2 regions of the Streptosporangium sp. NPDC050284 genome follow, and region 2 is predicted to be linked to the other one. Evidence: riboswitches for the same ligand, from Rfam matches in the RefSeq annotation. Region 2 holds a riboswitch; the other holds the start of a gene.
What was found. Region 2 has a riboswitch for glycine ahead of gcvP (aminomethyl-transferring glycine dehydrogenase). Riboswitches for the same ligand answer to the same signal wherever they lie in the genome.

Region 1: another riboswitch for glycine. It lies ahead of gcvT (glycine cleavage system aminomethyltransferase GcvT); the one in region 2 lies ahead of gcvP (aminomethyl-transferring glycine dehydrogenase).

The regions. Positions count from the first base shown of each region.
Region 1 is NZ_JBITIZ010000007.1:369,882-380,998, forward strand. It holds partial or broken gene ACIBH4_RS19155 (HNH endonuclease signature motif containing protein) at 1-339, opposite strand, end outside; gene bcp (thioredoxin-dependent thiol peroxidase) at 444-908, opposite strand; gene ACIBH4_RS19165 (DUF3618 domain-containing protein) at 1,020-1,352, shown strand; gene ACIBH4_RS19170 (hypothetical protein) at 1,481-1,987, shown strand; gene ACIBH4_RS19175 (amino acid deaminase/aldolase) at 2,102-3,295, opposite strand; gene ACIBH4_RS19180 (DUF6286 domain-containing protein) at 3,445-4,101, shown strand; gene ACIBH4_RS19185 (hypothetical protein) at 4,329-6,449, opposite strand; gene ACIBH4_RS19190 (L-serine ammonia-lyase) at 6,521-7,897, opposite strand; gene gcvH (glycine cleavage system protein GcvH) at 7,970-8,359, opposite strand; gene gcvT (glycine cleavage system aminomethyltransferase GcvT) at 8,356-9,447, opposite strand; glycine riboswitch at 9,481-9,575, opposite strand; glycine riboswitch at 9,576-9,674, opposite strand; gene ACIBH4_RS19205 (gamma-glutamyl-gamma-aminobutyrate hydrolase family protein) at 9,746-10,441, opposite strand; gene ACIBH4_RS19210 (3-oxoacyl-ACP reductase) at 10,598-11,117, opposite strand, start outside.
Region 2 is NZ_JBITIZ010000013.1:234,908-246,024, reverse strand. It holds gene ACIBH4_RS28645 (mannose-1-phosphate guanyltransferase) at 1-856, shown strand, start outside; gene ACIBH4_RS28640 (FHA domain-containing protein) at 1,197-1,709, shown strand; gene ACIBH4_RS28635 (MerR family transcriptional regulator) at 1,736-2,386, shown strand; gene ACIBH4_RS28630 (bifunctional nuclease family protein) at 2,466-2,936, shown strand; gene ACIBH4_RS28625 (MerR family transcriptional regulator) at 3,081-3,701, shown strand; glycine riboswitch at 3,717-3,809, shown strand; gene gcvP (aminomethyl-transferring glycine dehydrogenase) at 3,989-6,844, shown strand; gene ACIBH4_RS28615 (tetratricopeptide repeat protein) at 6,969-7,751, shown strand; gene ACIBH4_RS28610 (hypothetical protein) at 7,907-8,257, opposite strand; gene ACIBH4_RS28605 (alpha/beta family hydrolase) at 8,404-9,036, shown strand; gene ACIBH4_RS28600 (DUF5999 family protein) at 9,044-9,235, opposite strand; gene ACIBH4_RS28595 (TetR/AcrR family transcriptional regulator C-terminal domain-containing protein) at 9,645-10,247, opposite strand; gene ACIBH4_RS28590 (hypothetical protein) at 10,444-10,845, shown strand.

The sequences.
Region 1 (11,117 bases), on a different contig from region 2:
GTCAACGTGCAGCGTCAATGCCTGACCTCGCCAGGCGTCCTCGATCCTACAGGCCGCGCAGCGGTATGGCATCCCGGTCTCGATCAGGCAGCGCCTGAGCTGCCCGGGGTCCGGGCGTGGGCTGCCCTCCGGTCGCATGGCGAGAACCTGTTCCGGACGACTGCGTCGCGGCGAGGGCTTCCCTCTGTTGGGGGAGACCCTGCGAAAGTGCGACGTGTCGATTCCGAAGCGCTTCAGCTGGCGGCTGATATGGGCGTGGTTGCCGCCTGCGATGGTGATGCCGAGGCGGCGGAGGACGTCGGCGATGCTGAGGGATGCGGCCGCGGCCTCCGCCAGCATTTCCGGGGTGTATTTGTACTTGGTGGGCACGCCCCAAGTCTAGGTAATGGGGCCGACAATTCTTGGGGCGCGCTCATGTCATATTAAATGGCGAAAATCGGGTGTCAGTCGAGGCCGAGTTCGCGGCGGAGGCGGGCCACGTGGCCGGTCGCCTTCACGTTGTAGAGGGCCTTCTCGATCTTGCCGTCCGCGTCGATGACGAAGGTGGAGCGGATGACCCCGAGGGTCGTCTTGCCGTACATCGTCTTCTCCCCGTACGCGTCGTAGGCCTTGTGGACCTCAAGGGAGGGGTCGGACAGGAGCGGGAAGGTGAGGGCGTCGTGCTCGACGAACTTGGCGAGCTTGGCCGGGCTGTCCTTCGAGACGCCGAGCACGACGAATCCGGCCGAGGTGAGCGAGGCGAGGCTGTCGCGGAAGTCGCAGGCCTGCTTGGTGCAGCCCGGGGTCATCGCGGCGGGATAGAAGTAGAGGATGACGCGCTTACCGCGGTGGCTCTCCAGCGACACGGTGGTGTCGTCGGCGGCGGGAAGGGTGAAGTCCGGGGCGGCGTCGCCCGGCTCAAGTTTCATGGTGCTCCTCCGAGGAATGGTTCCCCGGTCAACTTACCGGCCTGCCCGAAGTGCCGTGGGTGGGTAGGACCTGACAGACTGATCAATGTCAAGGAGTAGGGGAGGATAGCCATGGCGGACACCGATCCCGCGGAGTTGGAACGACAGATCGAGCGCACGCGCGCGGAGTTGGCCCAGACGGTGGACGCCATCGCGGACCGGGTGAGCCCCAAGCGGGTCGCGGCGCGTGGTGTGGCGAAGGTCCGGGCGAACGCGGAGCATCTCGCCGCTCAGGTCGGTGACCTGGTGGGGGGCGCGGCGGGGCCGAAGCCGGTCAGGCTCGCCGGCGAGCCCGAGGATCTGTGGGCGGACGAACGGCCGGACCTGGCGCCGATCCTGATCGGGGTGGGGGCGGCGCTGGCGCTCGGCGCGGTGGTCATGCTGTGGCGGCGCCGTCGTCGCTGACCGTCACCGGCCAGGGGGCGAATGTCGCCGGTGACCGATCGGCTGCCCGGAATTGAGTAGGGGTTTACTCATGTGACCTTTTTCCCGCTCGCGGACCATCGCGAGTAGGAAAAAGGAGGGGTAAATCCATGAAAAGCATCATTCGCGCCGCGATCGCGGTGACGGCGACCACGGGTCTCATGCTGACCGCGGCTCCGGCCGCCTTCGCCGCGACACCGACGTCCGCCTCGGCTGTGTCCTCGGCGTCCTCGGCGTCCTCGGCGCGAGACTTCGACGACAGCTTCGAGCAGGAGTCCAGGAACGGCCTGGCCACGCTGGAGGCCGTCTACTCGGTCAGAGGTGACGACGAGGAGGACAACACCTTCAGGCTGCGGGGCGAGCTGTACGACGGTGACAGACGCACCCTCCGCCAGGGTGGCCGCTGCGCCTACGTCGAGGTGCAGGTCACCTCGTCCGAGGACGAGGATTGGGACGTCGCCAAGCGCGACAGGCTGTGCAGCTACGACGACACCAAGCGCTTCCGCGTCACGGCGCACGACGTGAGCGAGGTGCGGGTCAAGACCTGCCAGGTCAAGTACCGCGGCTGGTCGACCTACAAGTGCAGCAGGTGGGAAGAGCTCGACCTGGGCTTCTGAGATCTCTCCGAGGCCGGGAGCACCGCGGGCCATCGGGCCCGGAGGACGGGACCGAGACGTGAGGGGAACGGGCACTCGCCGGTGAGACGGCGGGTGCCCGTTTCGCGTCAGAGGTCAGAGGAAGGTGCGGCCCTCGCCGCGGTAGGTGGGGACCTCGTCCACGACCTCGTCCCCGTCGATCAGGTGCAGGCTCGCGAAGCGCTCGCAGAGCTCGCCCGCCTTGGCGTGCCGGAACCAGACCCGGTCGCCGGCGCGCAGGTCTTCCGCGGCCTGCCCGATGAGGGGGGTCTGGACCTCTCCGGCCCCCTCGTTGGAGTCGTAGCGCAGCCCGCACGGCAGGTAGGGCTGGGGCAGACGGTCGTCGCCGGGGGCGCCGGAGGCGGGGTAGCCGCCGCCGAGGACGGTGACGACACCGGGGGCGGGGCGGCGTACGACGGGCAGGGCGAACAGGGCGGCGGGCCGGCCCGCGAATCCCCGGTAGAAGTCGAACAGGCGGGGATGGAAGAAACCGGATCCGGCCGCGATCTCGGTGACGGCCCTCTCCTCGGTGGTCTTCTCGATGCTGCCGGTGCCGCCGCCGTTGACGAACTCCAGGTCGGTGATCTGGCGGACGGCCTGGACGATTCGGCCTCTGCGGGTGATCAGCTCGCGGCGGGACCTGGCCTGCATCAGGCGGACGGCCCGGGTGAGGGCGGGGTTGCCCGGCGGGTCGTCGCCGACCCCGGCGATCTGGGCCTCGTACGCCATCAGGCCCACGAGCCGGAACCCGGGCCTTTTGGCGATCTCGGTGGCGAGGTCGGCGGCCTGGTCGACCTCGCGGACGGGGGAGCGGCGGACGCCCGCCCTGAACCGGCCGCCGAGGGCGAGGTAGCCGGCGTCGACGTCCAGGCAGAGCCGGATCTCGTGGCGGTCGCGGACTGCGGCGACGGCGGATTCGACGAGGTCCAGGTGCTCGGCCCGGTCGACCATGATCGTGATCTCCCGCGCCGCGACCGGTTCGGCGGCGAGTTCGGTGAGCGCGGCGCGGTCGACGGTGGGGTAGGCGACGAGCACGTTCCGCATCCCGGTGGAGACGAGCCAGAGGGCCTCGGGGAGGGTGAAGGCCATGATCCCGGTGAAGCCGTCCATGGCGAGGACGCGTTCGAGCACGGCCCGGGACCTGATGGACTTGCTGGCGACCCTGATCGGCTTGCCTCGGGCGCGGCGGGCCATGCCTTCGGCGTTGGCGCGCAGGGCCCGCAGGTCGAGGACGGCGAAGGGAGGGTCCAGGTGCGCTGTGGCCCGGTCGTAGCGCTGGCGGTCGTCCATGTCCGCAGGATAACCCCGATACCGAGAAGATGAGCATCGTTCATGTTGCCGTATTGGTGATCAATGCTCCCGCCAGGGAGGGCTCAAGATCGTGCAAGTGGGCGGTTGATCCCCGGTCCGGTCCTGCCGGAACGCGTACACATGGCCGAATGACGACTACTCTCCAGGACGTCCTGGCGGGCTCGGGAGGCACCGGTGCCGCGGGGAACACCGCGGGCTTGGGAGGCAAGGCGGGGGCCGAGCGGTTCCAGGACGTCCGGCGCAGGTCGGTGCGGATGCTCAGGCCGGGCAGGACCCTCGCGGGTGTCCCCACGGCGCTGACGGTGTTCGCCGTGCTGGCGGCCTCGGCCTCGGTGACGGTGGGCCTGCTCATGGACTCTCCGTTCGCGCGGGTGCCCTACCGGCGGCTCGTCAAGGGCGTCGGCGCGTGGAACTGGTCGGATCCCGCCGTGTTCGCCGCCTCGACGCTCGCCGTCGCGGTGGGCCTGGTGATGCTCGCGCTCGCCGCGCTGCCGGGGCGGTCCCGGCTGGTGCCGCTGGAGGCGGGAGACCCGCACATGGTGATCGGCATCACCAGGTCCGGACTCCGCCGCACGCTGCGGGAGGCCGCCGAGTCGGTGGAGGAGGTGAACGGGGCACGGGTCCGGCTCACGTCGCGGATCGTCGAGGTCACCGTGTTCACCGACGCCGAGCGGACCGGCCCCGTGCTGCGCCGGGTGGGTGCGGCGGTGGGCGACCGGCTCGCGGGTCTGGGCGCGATGTGCGCGGGAGAGGTCGTCGTACGGCTGCGCAGGAAGGGGGCCTGATGAGGCCCTACCCGGGCAACCGGATCGGCCTGGCCGTCACGGGGACGGTGCTGGTGTGCGCCGGGCTCTACGCCTCCCTGAGGGGACGCGGTGACCTGCCGGGACAGGCGCCCGATGCCAGGCTCGTGCCCCGAGGGTTCCCCCGGTGGCTGGCCGCGCATCCGTTGCCGGGCTGGCTGGTCGCGCTGCTGCTGGTGGCGCTCGCTCTCCTGGCGCTGCGGTGGCTGCTACACGCCCTGGGATGGGGACGGTGGGGCAGACGGACCGGGACGGGGACCGCCATGCTTGGAGTCGCTCTTAAAGAAGTCGAAGGGCTCACTCGTGTCCGCGTCAGGTACGTACGGCACGAGCGGTTGCGCATCGGGGTGGGCTGCGCGCCCTCGACCGATGTCGGCAAGCTCGTGTCCCGGCTGAACAGAGACGCGGTGGGGAAGGTCAGACGGGCGCTCGGGGAGGTAGAACTCGGCGTGGTGGTTCGCCTTCACGTTCGCCGCCGCTGACCCTCCGTACTCCGGCGGGTCCGCCGCCCCTCCGTACGCCGACCGTTCGCTCGTCGCCCCGTACGCCGGTCGTTCGCCCGTCGCCCCGTAGGCCGGGCGCTCACCCGTTCCTCCGTACACCATCCGGTCCGCCGCGTTTCCGTACGCGGGTGTCTCGCCCGTCGTGCCGTACACCGGCCGGTCCGCCGCCTCGCCGTACGAGGTCCTCACGGACGTGCTCTCCTTGTGAGCCCGCCCGCCGTACGACCTGTGCGCCGTCTCGTCGAAGGGGCTCGCGTACACCGGTCGCTCGGCCGTCGCGCCGTGCGAGGGGTCCTCGTCGCCGGGGCCCTCGCCCGGAGGTTCCTCGTCCGTGCTCCCCACCGGAACCTCGGGCGCGTTCTCCTCGTGCTTCTCGTGCCTGGCGCCGAAGGCGAGTCCGGCGGCCAGGCAGAGCAGCGGGAGGGCGGGGACGACGTAGCGGTGGTCGAAGGCCGCGATGAAGGGCGGCAGGATCAGCAGTATCGTCCCCGCGGCCCAGGGCAGCAGTACCGCGCCGCCGAACCTCCGCAGCCGCATCAGCACGCCGACCAGGCCGACCAACATGATCACCGCGAGGTACGGGCCCCGCACGAAGCCGTACTCCTGGTACTCGCGCAGCAGGCCCGCGTAGGGCTCGGCCATCACCGGCGCTCCCGACGAGCCCTGGTAGGCCACGGTCAGCTGCTCGGCGGTCTTGCCCTGCGAGGCGGCACTGGAGGTGAAGGGCCGCACGGTGTCGGGGAAGACGTAGGCGCTCTGTGGGCCGGGAGCCGGGTAGACGCGCCGGGTCCAGTCGAAGATGTGGGCCGCGTCCTCCAGGCCCACCCGGAGGAAGTCGAGCGGCTGGGCCATGATCGCCTGGGTGGCGAAGGCGCCCGCGAGGGCGTCGCGCTCGGCCCAGCTGCCCTTGACCTTGTTCAGCGGCGACTCGCCGTCCCAGATGTAGACGGGCGGCGCCGCGCGCTGCCGGTACGGCTCGACGGGGCACAGGGCCGCCTCGGGGCCGGCCGGCTGGATTCTGGCGCAGTCGGCGAAGGTCATCGTCCGGGCCCAGAGGAAGGTGTTTGCCCTGGTCAGTCCGAAACTGCCGTGCTCGGCCCTGAACCAGGCCGCGTACGAGCCCAGGCCGATCGCGGCGGCCAGCGTCGCGGAGAGGACCGCCCGCCACCCGGCCCGGCGGATCACCATGCAGACCAGCGCCACGGCGATGAGCGGCAGCCCGATCGTGCGGGTGACGGTCGCCGCGGCGAGCAGAGCCCCGGCCAGCGCGGCGACCCACGCCGCGGGGCGTCGCCGCCACAGCAGCAGCGTGACCGCGAGCACCGCGAGGAACTGGAAGAGCAGGTCCGCCATGACGAGGTGTTCGAGCTGGATCTGGTAGGCGTCGAGCAGTACCGGCAGCGTGGCGAGCGTCGCGCCCCACCCCGGCAGCCCGCCCAGCCTGCGCAGCAGCAGGTAGACGCAGACGGCCACGACCAGTCCGAGCAGGTGTTGCACCGCGACCACCGCGGGGATGCTGGACAGCGGCTTGAGGATCCACAGGAACAGCGAGTAACCCGCGGGACGGGACTCCAAAGGGCGAGGGTCGAGCCCGGCGTTCAGGTAGACGAAGGAGTCGGCCCAGAACCACAGGGCGGGCCGGTAGCCGAGCATGGCGAGGACCCGCAGGCCGCCACCCGCAAGGAGGGCGGTGATGAAGAGCCAGTGCGACCTGAGGAAGCGGAGCGTCCGCAGGGAGTGGGAGAGGCGGGCTGGGCGGCGGGAGCGACGGGAGCGGCTTGCCGGGGGCGTTCCCGTTACCACCGCGACCTCCCGAATCCCGCGCATGGCCACCCAGCATAGGCGTGGGATCGGAGGAGGCTGCCCGTGATGCGAAATTTGGTAGCGATTGCCCGCTGTCAGCACTCGATGACGTTCACCGCGAGCCCGCCCCGGCTGGTCTCCTTGTACTTGTCGAGCATGTCGCGGCCGGTGTCGCGCATCGTCTTGATGGCCTTGTCCAGTGAGACGAAGTGGCGGCCGTCGCCGCGCATCGCGATCCTGGCGGCGGCGATGGCCTTGATCGAGGCGACCGCGTTGCGTTCGATGCACGGGATCTGCACCAGACCACCGATCGGGTCGCAGGTGAGCCCCAGGTTGTGCTCGATGCCGATCTCGGCGGCGTTCTCGACCTGCTCGGGGGTTCCGCCCATCACCTCGGTGAGCCCGGCGGCGGCCATCGAGCAGGCCGAGCCGACCTCACCCTGACAGCCGACCTCGGCGCCGGAGATGGAGGCGTTCTCCTTGAACAGCACGCCGATCGCCCCGGCGGTCAGCAGGAAGCGGATCACGCCCTCGTCGTCGGCGTCCTTCGTGAAGCGGTCGTAGTAGGTGAGCACGGCCGGGATGATGCCCGCGGCGCCGTTGGTGGGCGCGGTGACGATCCGGCCGCCGGCGGCGTTCTCCTCGTTGACCGCGAGGGCGAAGAGAGAGACCCAGTCCATCGTCTGCAGCGAGTCCTTCTCTCCCGGCTCGCTCCGCAGCTGCCGGTGGAGCTGGTGGGCGCGGCGGCGGACCTTCAGGCCGCCGGGCAGCACGCCCTCCTTGCCGATGCCGCGCCGCACGCACTCGCTCATGACCTGCCACAGGACGAGCAGTTGGTCGCGGACCTCGGCCTCGGTGCGGCCGAACGCCTGCTCGTTCTCCAGCATCAGCCCGGAGATGGACAGGCCGGTCTCCGCGCACTGGGCGAGCAGCTCGGCGGCCGTGGTGAAGGGGTACGGCAGGACGGTGTCGTCGGCTTTGATCCGGTCGGCGCCGGTGGCGTTCTCGTCGACGACGAAGCCGCCGCCGACCGAGTAGTAGACCTTCTCGCGGATCGTCTCGCCGGACTCGGACAGGGCGGTGAAGCGCATGCCGTTGGGGTGGCCGGGGAGCGAGATCTTGCGTTCGAAGACGAGGTCCTCGCCGATGACGAAGGGGATCTCGCGCGATCCGTACAGGGAGATGGTGCCCGACTCGCGCATGGCGGCGAGCCGGCCCTCGACCGCGTCGACGTCGACGAGCTCGGGTTTCTCGCCGGACAGGCCGAGCAGCACGGCCTTGTCGCTGCCGTGGCCCTTGCCGGTCAGGCCCAGCGAGCCGTACAGGACGGCGCTCACCCGGGCTGTCTTCTCCAGGAGCCCGTCCTGGTGGAGGCCGCGGGCGAACTTGTGGGCGGCGGCCATCGGGCCGCCGGTGTGCGAGCTGGACGGGCCGATTCCGATCTTGAAGAGATCGAAGACGCTGATCGTCATCTGAATCCTTCCAGCGTGGACGGCCACGCGCGCCCTCCGACGCGCGTGACCGTGACGCGAGCGGGGAAAGGCTTAGGACTCACCTGAGGTGAGCGCGGCGTACTCCTCGGGCGACAGCAGGTCGTCGGCGGAGCCCTCAAGACGTACGCGGAACAGCCAGCCCTCACCGTAGGAGTCGCTGTTAACAAGCGAGGGGTCGTCCACGACGGCCTGGTTGACCTCCACGATCTCGCCGTTGACCGGCGCGAAGATGTCGCTCACCGACTTGGTCGACTCGACCTCGCCGACGGCGTCACCGGAGGCGACCGTCGCGCCGACCTCGGGCACCTGCACGTAGACCACGTCACCCAGCGCCTCGGCGGCGTAGGCGGTGATGCCCACGGTGAGGGTGAGGCCGTCATCGATGCCGGAGATCCACTCGTGTTCCTTGGTGTAGTGCAGGTCCTCGGGAATGCTGCTCATTTTTTCCTCCTGTAGAAAGGCAGTGCGACGATCTCGACCGGCTCGTGGCTGCCCCTGATGTCGACGGCCAGTCCTGACGACTGGTCGTTGTCCACGTAGGCCATCGCGATGGGCCTGCCCAGTGACTGGGAGGGCGCCCCGCTGGTGACCTCACCGACGACCGCGCCGTCACCGGCGACCACCACCGGATACCCGTGCCGGGGCACCCTGCGGCCGGTCGCGACGAGGCCCACCAGGCGGCGGGACGGCGGGACGTCCTTGAGGGATTCGAGGGCGGCCCGGCCGACGAAGTCGCCCGGTTTGTCAAACCTCACCACACGGCCCAGCCCGGCGTCGAACGGGGTCAGGCCGGCCGACAGCTCGTTGCCGTACAGCGGCATCCCGGCTTCCAGCCGGAGGGTGTCGCGGGCGGACAGGCCCGCGGGGATCAGGCCGTGCGGCGCGCCCGCCTCGGTGAGGGCGGCCCAGAGCGGCTCGGCGTCCTCGGCCGCGACGAACAACTCGAAGCCGTCCTCGCCGGTGTATCCCGTACGGGCGACGAGGGCCTCGCGGCCCGCGACGACGGCGGGCAGGCCGGCGTAGTACCTGAGCCCTTCGAGGTCGGCGTCGGTGAGCGAGCCCAGGATCTCCACGGAGCGCGGCCCCTGGACCGCGACCAGTGCGTACCGGTCGGAGCGGTCGTCCACCGCGGCGTCGAAGCCCTTGGCGCGGCCGGTCAGCTCGGCGGCCACCCGGGGGTAGTTGGAGGCGTTGGCGACGACCATGAACTCGGCGGGGGCGAGCCGGTAGACGATCAGGTCGTCCAGCACGCCTCCCCCGGCGTCAACGATCATCGTGTAGCGGGCGCGGCCGGGTTCCAGCGCGGAGAGGTGGCCGATCAGCGCGTAGTCGAGGGCTTCGGCGGCCTGCGGGCCCGTCACGAAGATCTCACCCATGTGGGAGAGGTCGAACAGGCCGGCCGCCTTGCGGACCGCGTTGTGCTCGGCCGACTCGCTGCCGTAGCGGAGCGGCATCAGCCAGCCCGCGAAGTCGGTCAGCGTCGCGCCGAGGGACTCGTGGACGCCGCGCAGCGGCGTAGGTCGGGACATGTGCGCACCTCAGACAAGGGACAGATGAGAGCATCCTCCCCCTCTGTCGTGGGTGCCTGAGAGTTTCATCCGAGTTTTACCGGACTTTCACCTTCGGCGAGGTCGTGGGACCTGCTTTCCAGAGGGCACCTACCCGCACGGTCCTTTGCCTTGAGAGGTTCGCGGGGAGGGCTTGCTCCTTCAGGGGTCCTGGGCTGGCTGTCAGGACGCTCTCCCGCACGGGTTCACCGGTGTCGCCGCCAGCCTAACCGCCCGCACCGGCCGAGCGAAATCCCCTCACGGCCCCGATCCGTGCCGGTCAGGGGGCGGCGTGCCGTACCAGCGCCTCGAACAGAGCCGACTCGTCGTCGGTCTCGGGGTGCCACTGGACGGCGACGGCGAAGGGGTGGTCGTCCACTTCCACGGCCTCGACCGTGCCGTCCTCGGCGTGGGCGGTCACGGTGAGGCCCTCGGCGAGCCGGTCGAGGGCCTGGTGGTGGTAGTGGGCCACCTCCACGGTCTCGGTCCCGAAGATCTTCGAGGTGTGGCTGCCGGGGGCGAGCCGCACCGGCATCCTGCCGTACCGGCCGGGGGCCGGGGCGTGCCCGGCGTGGCCGACCACGTCGGGCAGGTGCTGGTGGAGGCTGCCGCCCAGCGAGACGTTCAGGATCTGCATGCCCCTGCAGATCCCCAACAACGGCGTGCCCCGCTCCAGAGCCGCCTCGACCAGTCCCAGCTCGGCGTCGTCGCGGAACGGCCTGACGTAGCCGGTCCGCTCGTGCGGCTCCCGCCCGTACCGCTCGGGGCCGACGTCACCGCCACCGGCGAGGATCAGCCCGTCCAGGCGTTCCACCAGCGCCGAGGGGTCGCCGGCGGGGGGCAGGATCACCGGCTGCCCGCCCGCGCGGGCCACGTGGTCGACGTAGTCGTACGGCAGAAGCGCGGTGGTCGTCTCCCAGACGGTGAAGCGCGCGGGCTCGACATAGCAGGTGATGCCGATGACGGGACGGGACATGATCTCCTGTCTTGCTCTTGCCGGAACTCCTGGCTGCCCCCGAAGCCGGGCGGTGGAGCCGCGTCCCCTCCTCGCACGGTATCGACCACGGCGGGCCGACCCGGGAAAGGGCCGGGGACATGCCGGGACGACCCACGGGGGAGAGGGACACGAGGTCTACAGCGGGGTGACGTACGCGCCGGAGATGCCGCCGTCCACCAGGAACTCGGAGCCGGTGATGAAGCTCGCGTCGTCCGAGGCGAGGAACGCCACCGCGGCGGCGATCTCGGACGCCTCGGCGAAGCGGCCCACCGGGATGTGGACGAGGCGGCGCTGCGCCCGCTCGGGGTCCTTGGCGAACAGCTCCTGCAGCAGCGGCGTGTTCACCGGCCCCGGGCACAGCGCGTTCACCCGGATCCCCTCGCGGGCGAACTGCACGCCCAGCTCGCGGGACATGGCGAGCACCCCGCCCTTGGAGGCGGTGTAGGAGATCTGGCTCGTCGCCGACCCCATCACGGCGACGAACGACGCGGTGTTGATGATCGACCCCTTGCCCTGCCGCCGCATGTACGGGATGGCGTGCTTGCAGCACAGGTAGACCGAGGTGAGGTTCACCTCCTGGACCCGGCGCCAGGCGTCGATGCCGGTCTCCAGGATCGAGTCGTCCTCGGGCGGCGAGATGCCCGCGTTGTTGAAC
Region 2 (11,117 bases):
CGTCGACATGAAGGTCGTGGTCGACTGCGCGGGAGGCACCTCCTCGCTGGTGCTGCCCAGCCTGCTGGGCCGGGTCGGGGTGGATGTGCTGACCGTCAACAACCGGCTGGACGACGCCTCGCCCACCGAGACCCTCGCCGAGCGCCGCCGTGATCTGCAGCGCCTCTCAGAGCTCGTCAGCTCCTCCAGGGCGGCCTTCGGGGTGCGCTTCGACCCGGTGGGGGAGCGGGTCGCGCTGGTGGACGAGATGGGCCAGCTGATCAGCGAGGAGCGCGCCCTGCTGGTGGTGCTCGACCTGGTCGCCGCCGAGCGGCGCGGAGGCAGGGTGGCGCTGCCGGTCACCACCACCCGGGTGGCGGAGCAGGTCTGCAGGTTCCACGGCGTGCAGGCCGAGTGGACCTCCACCGCGATCGACGCGCTGACCACCGCGGCCAGGGGACCGGAGACGATCTTCGCGGCCGACGGGCGCGGCGGTTTCATCGTGCCCGAGTTCGGGCCCACGGTGGACGGCCTGGCGGTGTTCCTGCGCCTGCTGGGCCTGGTCGCCAGAACCAGGCTCTCGCTCAGCCAGATCGACGCCAGGATCCCCGAGGCCAAGCTGCTGCGCCGGACCGTGCCGACCCCGTGGGCCGCCAAGGGCGCGGTGATGCGCTCGGTGATCGAGGCCGCCGAGCACTACCGCATCGACACCACCGACGGGGTCCGGGTCGTCGCCGAGGACGGCGGCTGGGCCCTGGTGCTGCCCGATCCGACGGAGGCGGTCACCCACCTGTGGGCCGAGGGCTTCGACGTCGACTCCGCGCAGAGCCTGATCGAGCACTGGGCGCGGGTGGTCGAGGATGCCGCGGGCGGCTGAGGGGCCCAGGCGGGGTCCAGACGGGCGCAGGAGGAGGGTCGTGAGCGAGGGCCGTGAGCCGAGCGGAGCGGGGAAAGCCGGGCGGGAAGGGGGGCGGATGAGGGCTCGGGGCCGAGCGGTCGCGACAAAACACAGCGCGGCGCCATGGACCGGAGACAGTGCCCCACTGTAACTTTGTCACCGACCGTACCCGCGGTTCAGCGTCAACCTTGACCTTCGCGCCTCATCACTGTATGTTGCGGCATTCGCAGTCCGAGAAAACACTTGAGAAGCGAAGAAGCGAGGCGCGCATCACTGAGTACCGTTGCCGCGTCTTCGCGGTAGGAGGCCGAGCCGATCGATGCCGAGCGTCTACTGCACGCAGTGCGGTCATGCCAACCCTGAGGATGCCCGTTTCTGTTCACGATGCGGGTCGCCGCTTACCAAAGCCGAGACCGCCGGAGACAGCACATCGACGATCTCCCTCTCCGGGATCGAGGCATACGAGGCGGAGACAGGTGAGACGCTTCTCGCCGAACGGCAGGCCGTCGAGCAGTTGCCCCCGGGCACCGCGTTGCTGGTCGCGATGCGCGGCCCCAACGCCGGCAGCCGGTTCCTGCTCGACAGCGATCTCACCACCGTGGGCCGCCATCCGGAGAGTGACATCTTCCTCGACGACATCACGGTCTCGCGCCGTCACGTGGAGTTCTACCGGCGCGGCGGCGGGGTCTTCACCGTCCGTGACGTCGGCAGCCTCAACGGCACGTACGTGAACCGCGAGCGCATCGAGGAGGTCCCGCTGTACGGCGGGGACGAGGTGCAGATCGGCAAGTTCCGCCTCGTCTTCCTCACCCGCGGCGCCGCTGGAGGATGATGAGCTCGCAGGCCGCTCGTGCGCACATGAGCATCGGGGAGGTGCTCGCCCTCCTGCAGGGCGAGTTCCCCGACGTCAGCATCTCCAAGATTCGTTTCCTGGAGGGCGAGGGGTTGATCGAGCCGGAGCGCAGTCCCTCCGGTTACCGCAAGTTCAGCTACGCCGACGTCGAGCGGCTCCGTTACATCCTCAGCGAGCAGCGTGACCGCTACCTGCCGCTGCGAGTGATCAAGGATCATCTGGAGGCGGCCGATCGCGAGGAGCGCCCGGCCGCCCGGCCGCGCGCCGTCCCCGACGACGCTCCTCCCGAGCTCAGGCTCACCCGCGAGGAGTTGATCTCCGCCGCCGAGCTCGACGAGGAGACCCTCGCCGAGCTTGAGGACTACGGCCTGCTGGCTGCGGTGGCCCGCTACTACGACGCCGAGGCGCTGGCCGTGGCCCGCAGCGTCGGAGCCCTCGCCGCCTTCGGCCTGCGCGCCCGCCACCTGAGGGCGGTCAAGGCCGCGGCCGAGCGCGAGGCGGGTCTGGTGGAGCAGGCCGTCGCCCCTCTGCTGCGCCGTCGCGGGCCGGGCGCGATCGACCAGGCCGACGAGACGGCGAGGGAGATTTCCGGCCTGCTGCTGGAATTGCACGCCTCGCTGCTGCGTTCCGGCGTGCGTGGGGCTCTCGGTCGGTGAGAGCCTGACCAGGCACTCGTACCCCCACGAGTGTTACGTTGAACAAACCGGTCGGAATCCAGCGAAGACGGAGCAGCCCGTGTTGCAGATGGAGGTCGTGGGCGTTCGAGTTGAAATGCCCTCCAACCAGCCGATCGTCTTGTTGAAAGAGACACATGGGGAGCGTTACCTACCTATCTGGATCGGCATGACAGAAGCCACGGCGATCGCCATGGCCCAGGCCGAGGAGCCACCACCCCGGCCGCTCACTCATGACCTGTTCCGTGACGTGCTCGAAGGGCTCGGAGTCCGGCTGAGCACGGTCAACATCGTCGCCCTGCGCGACGGCATCTTCTTCGCCGATCTCGTGTTCTCCAACGGGGTGGAGGTGAGCGCGCGTCCCTCGGACTCGATCGCCTTGGCACTTCGCACCGGTGCACGTATCTTCGCGAGTGAGGATGTGGTCCGGGAGGCGGGGGTGATCATCCCCGACGACCAGGAGGACGAGGTGGAGAAGTTCAGGGAGTTCCTTGACACGATCACGCCCGAGGACTTCGGCCGCGCGGGGTAGGAATTTCGGTGCATTTACGCTTCACGACGCGCCGAGTGAGGTCGTTGACTGGACTTGGCCCCAGTCCTACGGTGCATGTGAACCCTGCGGCCGTGCGTAAACCCCCAGATCAGGCCGTGGGATGAGAGAAAGCCGGAGGTCCGCGTGGCGGTCAGCAGCGGCGAGGGTAGAAACGCCGATCAGGATGACCCGAAACGACGCCAGTCGGCACGTCAGCGCGCGGGTGAAGAGGGTCTGCTGTTCGACGGGCAACCGGTGAAGGTGCCCGCCGACATCGGCTACAGGGGCCCGACGGCCTGTTCCGCGGCCGGTATCACCTACCGGCAACTCGACTACTGGGCGCGCACCGGCCTCGTCGAGCCCACTGTGAGAGCCGCCCACGGATCCGGCTCCCAACGCCTTTACGGCTTTCGCGACATCCTGGTCCTCAAGGTCGTCAAACGGCTCCTCGACACCGGAGTCTCCCTCCAGCAGATCCGCATCGCCGTGCAGCACCTGCGCGACCGGGGCGTCAACGACCTGGCCGGGATCACCCTGATGAGCGACGGGGTGAGCGTCTACGAGTGCACCTCGCCCGACGAGGTGATCGACCTCCTCCAGGGCGGCCAGGGAGTCTTCGGCATAGCACTGGGACGGGTGTGGCAGGAGGTGGAGGGCTCCCTCGCGGATCTGCCCGGCGAACGTGCGGAGTCGAGCGAGGGCCCTTTAGGCGATCATCAGGCCGATGAGCTGGCCCGCCGTCGCAGAGTACGACGAACCGGGTAAACTCGGACTCGCTGCTGACCCTGTGCGGGAGAGACCCCGACAGTGAGCGGGGCGCCGAAGGAGCAACCTCCCCGGAATCTCTCAGGCACCCGGTACCGCACGGACGAGGCAACTCTGGAAAGCAGGCGCGCCGGCCAGGTGCGCCTCACCGACGGTGCAAGCCTCCCGCCACGGGTAGGTGAAGCTCTCAGGTCACGACGCGTGAGACGGTCGTGATGACAGAGGGGGAGACCAGGCATACGCCCGCGCCCAGCGCCGGTCTCCACCCCGTCCCGGGAGGCTTCACAATGACCGACCTGTCATCGCTCAGCGAACTCGGCTCCCTGCCGTTCTCCACCCGCCACATAGGGCCGGACGACGCCGGCCAGACCCGCATGCTGGAGGCGGTCGGATTCGCCTCGGTAGCCGACCTGGTCGCGGTGGCCGTGCCCGAGGCGATCCGCTCCGCGGGACGGCTGAGCCTGCCCCCGGCGGCAGGGGAGTCCGAGGCCCTCGCGGAGCTGCGAGTCCTCGCCGGGCGCAACACCGTGCTCACCTCGATGATCGGCCTGGGCTACCACGACACGATCACTCCGGGCGTCATCCGCCGCAACCTCCTGGAGAACCCCGGCTGGTACACCGCGTACACGCCCTACCAGCCGGAGATCTCCCAGGGCCGTCTGGAGGCCCTGATCAACTTCCAGACCGTCGTCTCCGACCTGACCGCCCTCGACGTCGCCGGGGCCTCCCTGCTCGACGAGGCCACCGCCGCCGCCGAGGCGATGACCCTGGCCCGCCGCGCCGGCCGCGGCCCCTCGAAGGTGTTCGTGGTCGACGCCGACGCGCTGCCGCAGACCAAGGCGGTGCTGCGCACCCGCGCCGAGCCGCTCGGCATCGAGCTGGTCGAGAGCGACTTCACCGCCGAGCTTCCCGAGTGTTTCGGGGTACTCGTGCAGTATCCCGGCGCCAGCGGCAGGGTCCGTGACTTCCGCGCCATCGCCGACGCCGCCCACGCGCGCGGCGCCCAGGTGGTCGCCGCCGCCGACCTGCTCGCCCTCACCCTCCTGGCCGCGCCCGGCGAGCTCGGCGCCGACATCGCCGTCGGATCCTCGCAACGCTTCGGCGTCCCCCTCGGCTTCGGCGGCCCCCACGCCGCCTACATGGCGGTCCGCGACGGTCTCCAGCGCCAATTGCCCGGCCGCCTGGTGGGGGTCTCCCAGGACGCCGACAAGCGTCCCGCGTACCGGCTCGCCCTTCAGACCCGCGAGCAGCACATCCGCCGCGAGAAGGCCACCAGCAACATCTGCACCGCGCAGGTGCTGCTCGCCGTGATCGCCGGCATGTACGCCGTCTACCACGGCCCCGAGGGCCTGCGCAGAATCGGCCGGCGCACCCACAGGTACGCCGTCGTGCTCGCCGAGGGCCTGCGCCAGGGCGGTGTCGAGGTCGTGCACGACACCTTCTTCGACACCGTGCTCGCCAGGGTGCCCGGCCGCGCCGAGGAGATCGTCGCCACGGCCCGCGAGAACGGCGTCAACCTGCGCCTGGTCGACGCCGACCACGTGGGCGTCACCTGCGACGAGAGGACCGAGCCGCTCCACCTGGAGCAGGTCCTGGCCGCCTTCGAGATCAGCGGCGCCGTGCTGGCCGACCTCGACGCCGCCGCCCACGACGCGCTGCCCGCCGCGCTGGCGCGGGTCAGCGACTACCTGACCCATCCGGTCTTCCACAGCCACCGTTCCGAGACGGCCATGCTGCGCTACCTGCGAAGGCTCCAGGACAAGGACATCGCGCTCGACCGGTCGATGATCCCGCTGGGCTCCTGCACCATGAAGCTCAACGCGACCACCGAGATGGAGCCGATCACCTGGCCGGAGTTCGCCGGGCTGCACCCGTACGCGCCCGAGGACCAGGCCGCGGGCTACATCGAGCTGATCGGGGAGCTGGAGCGCTGGCTCGCCGAGGTCACCGGCTACGACGCCGTGTCGCTTCAGCCGAACGCCGGCTCGCAAGGGGAGTTCGCAGGGCTGCTGGCGATCCGCGCCTACCACACCGCGCGCGGAGAGCCGGGCCGCGACGTCTGCCTGATCCCCTCGTCCGCGCACGGCACCAACGCCGCGAGCGCCGTCATGGCGGGCATGCGCGTGGCCGTGGTCGCCTGCGACGACAAGGGCAACGTCGACCTCGGCGACCTCGTCGCGAAGATCGACAAGCACCGCGGGCAACTCGCCGCGATCATGGTGACCTACCCGTCCACGCACGGCGTGTACGAGGAGACGATCGTCCGGATCTGCGAGCTGGTGCACGAGGCCGGCGGGCAGGTCTACGTCGACGGCGCCAACCTCAACGCGCTGGTCGGCCTGGCCAGGCCGGGGGAGTTCGGGGCGGACGTCTCCCACCTCAACCTGCACAAGACCTTCTGCATCCCGCACGGCGGCGGCGGCCCCGGCGTCGGCCCGGTCGCGGTCCGCGCCCACCTGGCCGACTATCTGCCCGGCCATCCGCTGCGTGAGGGTACGGCGGTCGGCCCGGTCTCGGCCGCGCCGTACGGCTCGGCGGGCATCCTGCCCATCTCCTGGGCCTACATCCGGATGATGGGCGCCGACGGCCTGAAGGCGGCGACCGAGCAGGCCATCCTGTCGGCCAACTACCTGGCCCGCAGGCTCAGCCCCCACTACCCGGTCCTCTACACCGGCCGCGGCGGTCTCGTCGCCCACGAGTGCATCGTCGACCTGCGCCAGATCACCAAGGAGACCGGGGTGACGGTCGACGACGTGGCCAAGCGCCTCATCGACTACGGCTTCCACGCCCCGACCATGTCCTTCCCCGTGGCGGGAACGCTGATGATCGAGCCGACCGAGAGCGAGGACCTGGCCGAACTCGACCGGTTCTGCGAGGCGATGATCTCGATCCGCGAGGAGATCGCGAAGGTCGCCTCCGGCGCGTACGACAGGACCGACAACCCGCTGCGCAACGCCCCGCACACGGCCGACAGCCTCGTCGTCGACGAGTGGGCCCACCCCTACAGCCGCACCGAGGCGGCCTACCCGCTGCCGTCGGTGCGCGAGGGCAAGTACTGGTCGCCGGTCCGCCGCATCGACCAGGCCTACGGCGACCGTAACCTGGTCTGCTCCTGCCCTCCCCTGGAGGCGTACGAGGACTGATCCCGCCGACCTCGGCGAGAGCCGGGAAACCCGCGCGAACCGTGATATCCGCCGGGAATGCGGGGGGACGGACGAGGCCCCGAGTCGTTAGGCTCGGGGCGTCTCCGTATCCGGAAGGATCATGATGCCTGAGGTGGACACCCGTCCCTTGGACACCGCGCGAAGACTGGCCGAGTCGGGCGATCTCGACGGCGCCGCCACGATCTTCGCTGAGCTGGTCGCCGATCCCGACGACCCCGACAGGGCCCAGGCGGCGGTGGGGCTCGCGGTGGTGCTGGAGGAGAGCGGAGACGTGCAGGGCTCCCGCGCGGCCGCGCGCACCGCGCTGGCGACCGGGCACCCGGAATTCGCCGCCCAGGCCGCCTGCCTGCTCGCGGGGAGCTTCGAGAGGGAGGACCTGGCGGAGCAGGCCCGCGCCGCCTGGCAGGCCGCGCTGGGTGTCGGCCACCCCGCCTACGTCCCGCTGGCGCACATGGCCCTCGCGCGGCTCGCCACGGGCGAGGAGGAGGCCGAGCGGTCGCTTCGCGAGGCGCTCGCCACCCGTGACCCGGAGATCGCTCCTCGGGCCGCTCAGCGGCTGGCGGAGGTGTTCCTCGAGGAGGGCGAGCCGACCGAGGCCGCGCAGGTGCTCCTGGAGGCGCTCTCGGTGCCGGAGGCGGCCGAGGTGCCGAGGCTGCGGGTGATGCTCGGCATCGCTCATCTGGAGATGGCCTGCGCCGAGTTCTCCGGTGCGATCGAGGAGGGCGGAGACGTGGAGACCGGTGCGCTGGCCATCGAGCTCCTGGCGCGCACCCTTCCGCTCAGGGGGCGCGACGAGGACGCCGAGCGGGTGTGGCGCTACGGTCTGGACAGCGCCGACGAGGACCTCGCCGGTGAGGTCCGCCTGCGCCTCGACCGGGATCTCTGAGGTCCGGCGACCTCGGGGACCGTGAGGGAGCGGCGGTCGCTCCGGGGGCGGACGTCGGGCCGATGAGGCTCGGCCGGACGCTGTCCGGGAGCGGCGGGTGCCCCGGAGGCGGATCCGCGGGGAGGCGCCTCTCCGTCCCCGCGGCCCCCTCACCCTCAGTCGCGCTCCCGCCAGCGGCTCAGGGCGTGGGCGAAGTTGATCGCGACGATTCCGCCCCAGGCGAGCAGTAGTCCGGCGGTGCCGGCGTTCTGCGCGGCGATGGCGGTGAGCGGGATCCCGATGCCCATCGAACCGAGGGCGATCGGGATCGAGGAGTTCGTGTTCTTGCGCGGTTTGGCCGTCGGCGCCCCGGAGGCGTGCAACTCGGCGCGCACCCGGTGGGCGATGGTCGCGTCGAGACGTGACACGAACGAGTCGACGAGCGCGGCCTCGTACTCCGGGCCGAGGTCGCGTCGGGCCTCGATGGTGGCGCGCATGTCCTGGCGGATATCTTGGTAGTCCTGCACGCTTCGATTGTTCCCTCGCCCCCGGCCGCCGGGCATCAGTCGTTAGGACGAGATTCGTGTCCACCTTCGAGTCCACCCCCCTCGCGCAGACGTCCGCCCCGCAGACCACTCCGGGATCCCGGCTTGCGGTGGGCACGGCCGGGCCCCTGGAGATCGTGACCCCGCACGGCCCGGCCCTCGTGGAGATCGACGAGGTGGCCGCCCCGCGCTTCCTGCTGGTGCTCACCCACGGCTCGGCCGGGGGAGTGGACGCCCCCGACCTGCTGGCCGTGCGGGACGCCGTGACGGCGATCGGCGGGACGGTCGCGCGGGTGCTACAGCCGTTCCGCGTGCGCGGGGCCCGGGCGCCGGGGTCGGCGGTCAAGCAGGACGAGGCGTGGGAGAGGCTGGTGGCGGGGTTGCGCGGGCGCTATCCGGGGCTGCCGCTGGCGCAGGGCGGGCGGAGCAACGGGGCGAGGGTCGCGTGCCGTACGGCCGAGCGGGTCGGTGCCCACGCGGTCGTCGCGCTGGCGTTCCCCCTGCACCCGCCGAGGAAGCCGGAGCGGTCACGCGCGGGGGAGCTGCGTGCGGCGGGTGTGGACGTGCTGGTGGTGAGCGGAGACCGTGACCCGTTCGGCGTGCCCGAGGCGGCGGACGCCGCGCGCCTGGTGGTGCTGCCGGGAGAGGGTCACGACCTCGGGAGGAGTCCCACCAGGGTGGGCGAGGTGGTCGCCGAGTGGCTCGACACGAGGATGCGGCCGGGCTCGGTGGACCCGCTCGGCGTGACCGGTCGGGGGTGACGGGTCTTTAGACGACGCCGGCCAGTGGCCGGTGCGGCTCGATGACAGCACCGTCGGGGAGGAGCTCGCCGGTGTCCTCGAACAGCACAACACCGTTGCAGAGCAGGCTCCAGCCCTGCTCGGGGTGGGCCGCCATGGTGCGGGCGGCTTCGCGGTCCAGCGCGTCGGCGGACGGACAGGACGGCTCGTGCGGGCACATCGGCGTGCCTCCGGATCTCTCGTGTCGGCTCGCCCGTGTCACACCGGGCACGGGGGTGGGCATCGGACATCCGGCGGCACCGTCACCGATGGGTCTCCGTTCCCACGTATGACGGGGACGAGCATCTGCATGTTGACATATGGCCATGCGGCCCCTAACAGAACGAGGGCCGCACATCAAGTAGATCAAGTGTGCGATCGATCGCACCTCGGCGACATAGCCCGTTAGGACTGTTTGGGACTGCTAGAGGGCCAGTCCGTCAGGGCTTTATCGGGGGATGTGACCTATAACACAGCATGCCTCATATGAGCACATTCAACCAAGTCCGACACGCCGCCTGGCGGGTAAACGATCGGTTACAAGTTGCTGACGTGCCCCGACGTCGGCCTTCGCGTCCCTGGCTCGCCCCTTACCGGCTCCTGCCCTCCCGCGTGCCCAGGCCGGCCAGGAGCGCGTCCAGCCCGTGCTCGAAGTCGGTGTCCGCCGCCGGGCTGCCGCCTCCCCTCGACGGGGGGCGCCAGGGCTCGTCCTCGTCGCCCGAGGGCTCGGCCCAGCCCGACTGCTGCACCTCCACCGCCACCGCGCCGAAGACGTAGGCCCGCAGGGCACGTACCGCCCCCGCCGGGTCGGCCAGGCCCGCCTCGGCCAGCTGCTCGGTCTGCTCCCTGATCGCGATCGCCGCCCTGCCTCTCGGTGGCTTGGTCAGGGCGAGGGCCAGTACCCCGGGATGCTCCCTCAGCGCGGCCCTGCTCGCCCGGCACCAGGCCCTCGCGCTCTCCTGCCAGCTCTCGCCCGGCTCGGCGTGGACGGTGGTGACGTGCTCGGCCAGCGCGTCCATGAGGGCGTCCTTGCCACGCGGCAGGTGGTGGTAGATGGCCATCGCCTCCACCTGGAGCGCGTCGCCCAGCCGTCGCATCGTCAGACGCCGGAGCCCTTGGCCGTCGGCGATGTGAAGGGCGGCGTCGATGATGCGCTCCCTGGAGAGCGGGACGGGTGGTCGCTTGGCGGGCATGGGTGGCATCCTGCCACCGCCTGCCTTACTGCGTAAAGGGCGGCGCGCCGAACAGGACGGACCTCCGTCGCCCGGCGAGGCGGGGGCCGCTCGGGAGAGGTCGGGTCCCTGAGTGTGTGGGGTGAGGGCTGAGCGCGTAGGCTACGAGCGGTGATCTGCCGGAGGAGGCCCGGCGACCGGTGAGAGAGGGAAGAAGATGGCGTTTTTCCGACCGAGCGTGAGCCGGGAGGCGGAGGTTCGTCACCACGCTGACCAGGAGGTCGGGAAGAGCTTTCCCGAGCTCCTTGAGAAGGCGCGTGAGGCCGAGGCCGAGGTGCGCCGGGCGCAGGCCGCCGCGGCCCCCGTGCAGGAGTTGCGAGCCGCCGGGCTGGCGTTCGACAGGGCTCTCACCGAGGCCCTGCGCGCGGCCGAGGCCAACCAGCGCGCGACGTTCGGGGTCAAGGCGTACGACGACCGGATCCGCCGCCGCAAGGGCAGGGCGACCCCCCGGGGTGCCGAGTGGACCGCAGAGGTCAACCGCCTGCGCACCCTTCGCGAGCAGAACCGGCTGACCGGCATTCCCCGGGTTCCCCGGCCGGTCGCCGCCTCCGCCCGCTGACCTTCACCTCGGGCACCTAGGGCTCCCGTTCGAGAGGGCTCCTTCCCGCGATCTTCGGTCGCGGGAAGGAGCCCTTCGCGGTCCCGGCCCGCCGGGGCCGGAACGCCGCCTCTCCCAGACGCTTGACATCGCCGTCGATGAGGTGGATTTTAGGATAGGCTTACCTAATAAGTCTCGCCATTCCAACGGCCCCCAACCGCTCTCCTAATGCTGTGACCAGGTATTTCACTGAGATGTACGCGGTCACGCGATTTTCCGGTGTTTTCATCTGC